Regions from separate parts of the Labrys sp. KB_33_2 genome, predicted to be linked through region 1. Evidence: riboswitches for the same ligand, from Rfam matches in the RefSeq annotation. Region 1 holds a riboswitch; the other holds the start of a gene.
The links. Region 1 has a riboswitch for cobalamin ahead of AB4037_RS00530 (DUF1636 family protein). Riboswitches for the same ligand answer to the same signal wherever they lie in the genome.

Region 1 (2,198 bases):
GTCGCCCTCGGCCTGGCGCTTGAGCTCTTCCGGATCATCGGCAAAGCGTCCGGCCGCAACCGCGGCGCCGTCGACCACGGCGATGACGCCGTCGACGGTGACACGCGAACGGATCGCCGGCCAGTTGAAGGCCTTGACCAGCGGCTTGGGCAGAGCGAGGCCAGAGGTCTCGATCACGATATGCTCGGGCGGGTTGGGGCGCGACAGCAACATTTCCAGCGCCGGCACGAAATCATCCGCCACGGTGCAGCAGATGCAGCCATTGGCGAGTTCGACGATGGCGTCTTCCGGGCAGCTCTCGATGCCGCAGGACTTCAGGATATCGCCGTCGACGCCGACATCGCCGAACTCGTTGACGATCAGCGCCAGCCTGCGGCCATTGGCGGTGGCCAGCAGATTGCGGATCAGCGTTGTCTTGCCGGCTCCGAGAAAGCCGGTGACGATGGTGCAGGGAACTTTGGTGTGCGCGTTCATTCGGCGGCGTCCTTGAGTGTTGGCATGGGTGGGATGCGCGCGATCATGCTGCGCTTGAAGACTTCAGGACGGCCGCGCCAGGGCATCAGGCCGTCGGTGGAATGGGCCAGCAGGCTGACGCCGGTGAGGACGTCGGGGCCGCTCTCGGCACTGAGATCACCGAAGACATAGGTCCAGGTACCTTCGGCCGTGAGCGCCACCGTGCAGGAACGCTTGCAATTGCCCAGACATTCGACCGGCTGCAACTCGACGCCTTCAGGCAGCATGCCGGCGAGCGCATCGCGCAGCCGTGCCCCCTGGCGCGGCGCGTCGGGATCGTCGCCCTCGCGCCTGCAGGTCACGCAGACGAGCAGCCGAACTGGAAGAGGTGTTTGTGGCATCGGCCCTGTTCATCGCCGCCGAAGCGGATGGAGGGCGCGGGACCGACGGCGAGGCCGACGATCGTCCGGGAAAACGGAACCGGCCTCCGAGGCGCCCCGCCCGGACCGGTGACAAGGTTGCGAACGGCAGGTCTCCTGGCTCGCAGCTCATCGCCCCCCGCCGCCTTCCCGGTTACCCAGTGGCCTCGAGGCGGGGCGCTCGCCGCTTACAGTTGCGGGGGCAGCCGCGGCTTTGGCATCCAAGGCAGCCATCGACTGGCCGCTCTTCATCCGCACCGCATTCCCTCTTCTCTCATAACGAGAGACCGATCGTGGCTGACATAAGGGGTGTGCGGACGGGCTTGTCAATGTTCCCGCTTCCAAAGCACGCGCAAAATCCGGCATAAAGGGCGGCGACGTCGCCACACCAACGAGGTTGCCATGCCCGAAGAGAAGCTGCCGCCGATACCGTCATCCGAGCCGCAGAAGATCGACGTCATCTTCCGTGGCGGTTCGGTGACGGCCATCGGCGTCGTGCTCGCCTTCTCGCTGGGCTTTCTCAACAACTGGGCATCGCAGCCAGGAACCTGGATCCCGGAAGACCTGGCCGCCGTCTTTCTCATCGGGGGCGGCATCATCTTCCAAGTCTGGGCGCTGGCCGGCATGCTCTCGGTCAAATCACTGGAGGCGCCAGTCTATCGCCGCATCGTGCGCACCTTCATGATCGGCCTCATCCTCGTCTCGGTCGGCGTCCTCGTCGCCATCGCCGGCGACGCGCTCGGCTATAGCCGGATCTGGTTCAAGCAATAGGCCGGGGGCCCCTTCGCAACTGGCGGCCACATTTCTCGACCGTTTCCAGACTGCACAAACTCTCACGTCTGCGTTACCCGTCACCCCGCCGCCATGATTGCCGCCACAATTCTGCCTTCCCGCAATCGCCCACCAGAAGGCCGACGCCGATGGGCCCGGCACTTCTGCCCGGCATCAGCCGCTGGAAGGCCTGCCCATGGTTGCCATCACCGTCAATTCGACCGTCCACCGGCTCGACATCGAGCCCGAGACCCCTCTGCTCTGGGTCCTGCGCGATGAACTCGGCCTCACCGGCACCAAGTTCGGCTGCGGCATCGCCCAATGCGGCGCTTGCACCGTCCATGTGAACGGCGCCGCCATCCGTTCCTGCCAGACCCAGATCGGTGACGTCGACGGCGCCACCATCACCACGATCGAAGGCCTGTCGGCGGACGGCAAGCATCCGGTCCAGCAGGCCTGGCTCGCCGAGGACGTGCCGCAATGCGGCTATTGCCAGTCGGGCCAGATCATGGCCGCCGTCGCCTTCCTGAAGGATACGCCCACCCCCACCGACGC
Region 2 (2,198 bases), 250 kb from region 1:
GATCGTGTCCCGCTCGGCCCGGGTCAGCAAGCCATTGGTGCGGACAAGCTGGATCATCAGGACGACGGCCGCGAGCCTCGGATCATCGATGGTCTTGAGAGAGGCGCGCTCGAGCGCCTGCGGCCGAACCGTGTCGGAACCCCGGTCGAGCGGAAGGGGGACAACTTTCGGCACGGTCTCGAGGCGGCGGCCCGCCGCCGGCTTGCGGGCCTTGCCGCGCAACAGCCAGAACAGACCGACGAGGGCGGCCACGAATGCCCCGATCAGGATCGCCCTCGGCCCCTCCAGCAAGACCAGGCTGGTAATCAGCAGTGCGATAATCCAGATCGCATTCTTACGCAGGAAATCCATCGGCCGTGCCACCCGATCGAGACGGCGCGCATCTGCGCCGGCCACCCCAAAGCGTCTTTGCGCTTTGCTCTATCAACCAGCATTCCCCATAGCCGTCCGCATGGCGGCGAGCAAGGGATGGTCGGGCCGCTGGCCGTCCCAGGCGTCGAAGCTCAGCACGGCCTCCGGCGGCAGGCGCTGGCGCCAGCCCTTCACTTCCAGCTCCGGCCGGGCATAGGCTTCGTGCACATAACCAAGGCACAGATAGGCGACCGGAATTACGCGCTCGGGAATGCCCAGTGCCGCACGCAGGCGCACGGGATCGACGATGCTGACCCAACCGACCCCAACGCCCTCGGCCCGTGCCGCCAGCCAGATGTTCTGCACCGCGCAGACAGTGGAGTAGCGGTCCATGGCCATGTCATGGGTGCGGCCGAGCACCACGGGGCCGGCGCGGTCTGGATCGCAGGTGATGCACAGATTGACCGGGGAATCGAGGATGCCGGCAAGCTTCAGCGAGCGGTATTGCGCCTGCTTCTGCGGCGGAAACATCGCCAACGCTTCCGCATTGGCCTCCTCGAAGAGGGCCTGCACCTTGCCCCGGGCCTCAGGGCACCGCAGCACCAGGAAACTCCAGGGCTGCATGAAGCCGACCGACGGCGCATGATGCCCGGCCACGAGGATGCGCGCGAGGACATCGTCCGGAACGGGCTGCGGACTGAATTGGCTGCGGACGTCCCGCCTGGTGAAGATGGCGCGATAGACGGCGTCGCGTTCGGCCGGTGAAAACGGCCCGGAGGGCGCAAGCGCTCCCGTGGATGGGTCCATCGTCATTCCCCTTGCGATGGCAATCGCCGCGCCGTCCACGCGCGCCGATCTATCGCCTCCGGCCGGTCTTCTGACTCGGGATCCACCCATCCGGACGCCTTCCCCGCAGAGCGAGTGGCCTGAAACCTGCCCGGATAGTCCCCCTTACAGCGTTGGGCACGTCGCGGCTTCAAACCGCGTTCCCGATTCTCCCGCAAGCGGGCACCGAAGGTCTTGCGGATGTAGCATGGGAGGTGCCGACTGCCCAGCCGTTTGGGACGCTGATGCCGAGCGGCCGGCGGCGAAGTGGACAGGGTGCAGGCTTGTGGCCTAGAATCGTCGGCTAGGCTTTCGGGCAATGAAGCATCCTGGCAATCGCGCAATGAACAAGATCGACCTCAAACGACGCGCCGGCGATCACCCCGATCCCCTGGAACAGGCCAATCCCGTGCGGCTCGGCACCCGCCTTCGCCTGGCCCGGCAGACAAGGGGGCTGACGCTGAAGGCCCTGGCGACGGCCGCGGACTGTTCGGAAAGCCTGCTGTCCAAGATCGAGAACGGCAAGGCCTCCCCTTCCCTGCCCATGCTGCATCGCCTCGTGGAGGTCCTCGGCACCAATATCGGCTGGATGTTCGAGGAATCGGATAGCGAAGAGGGTATCGTCTTTCGCGCCGGCTCGCGCCCCCTGATCTCGCTGGACCCGCTCCGCCGGGGCGAGGGCATCTCGCTGGAACGGGTGATCCCCTATTCGCCCGGTCATCTCCTCCAATGCAACATCCACCACATCGAGGCCGGCGGCGAGAGCGCCGGGCCGATCCAGCACCAGGGCGAGGAAGTCGGCTATGTGCTGACCGGAACCGTGGAGCTGATGGTCGGTGAGCGTACCTTCAAGCTCTCTGCCGGCGATACCTTCGTGTTCAAGTCGGAATTGCCTCATTGGTACCGCAACACCGGAACGGAGCGCGCGAGCATCTTCTGGGTCAACACGCCTGCCACCTTCTAACGCCTCACGCCGTCGGCGTTTCAAGAATCCCCGAGACCGCCATTCAAGTAACTTGACA

Region 2: it holds a riboswitch for cobalamin, as region 1 does, so the genes downstream of both, bluB (5,6-dimethylbenzimidazole synthase) here and AB4037_RS00530 (DUF1636 family protein) in region 1, are expected to answer to the same signal.

The regions. Positions count from the first base shown of each region.
Region 1 is NZ_JBFREW010000001.1:109,042-111,239, reverse strand. Features, by position in the region: gene cobW (cobalamin biosynthesis protein CobW) at 1-474, opposite strand, end outside; gene AB4037_RS00530 (DUF1636 family protein) at 471-854, opposite strand; cobalamin riboswitch at 963-1,179, opposite strand; gene AB4037_RS00525 (hypothetical protein) at 1,275-1,643, shown strand; gene AB4037_RS00520 ((2Fe-2S)-binding protein) at 1,840-2,198, shown strand, end outside.
Region 2 is NZ_JBFREW010000001.1:357,540-359,737, reverse strand. Features, by position in the region: gene AB4037_RS01740 (TerB family tellurite resistance protein) at 1-396, opposite strand, end outside; gene bluB (5,6-dimethylbenzimidazole synthase) at 424-1,158, opposite strand; cobalamin riboswitch at 1,202-1,382, opposite strand; gene AB4037_RS01730 (cupin domain-containing protein) at 1,520-2,140, shown strand.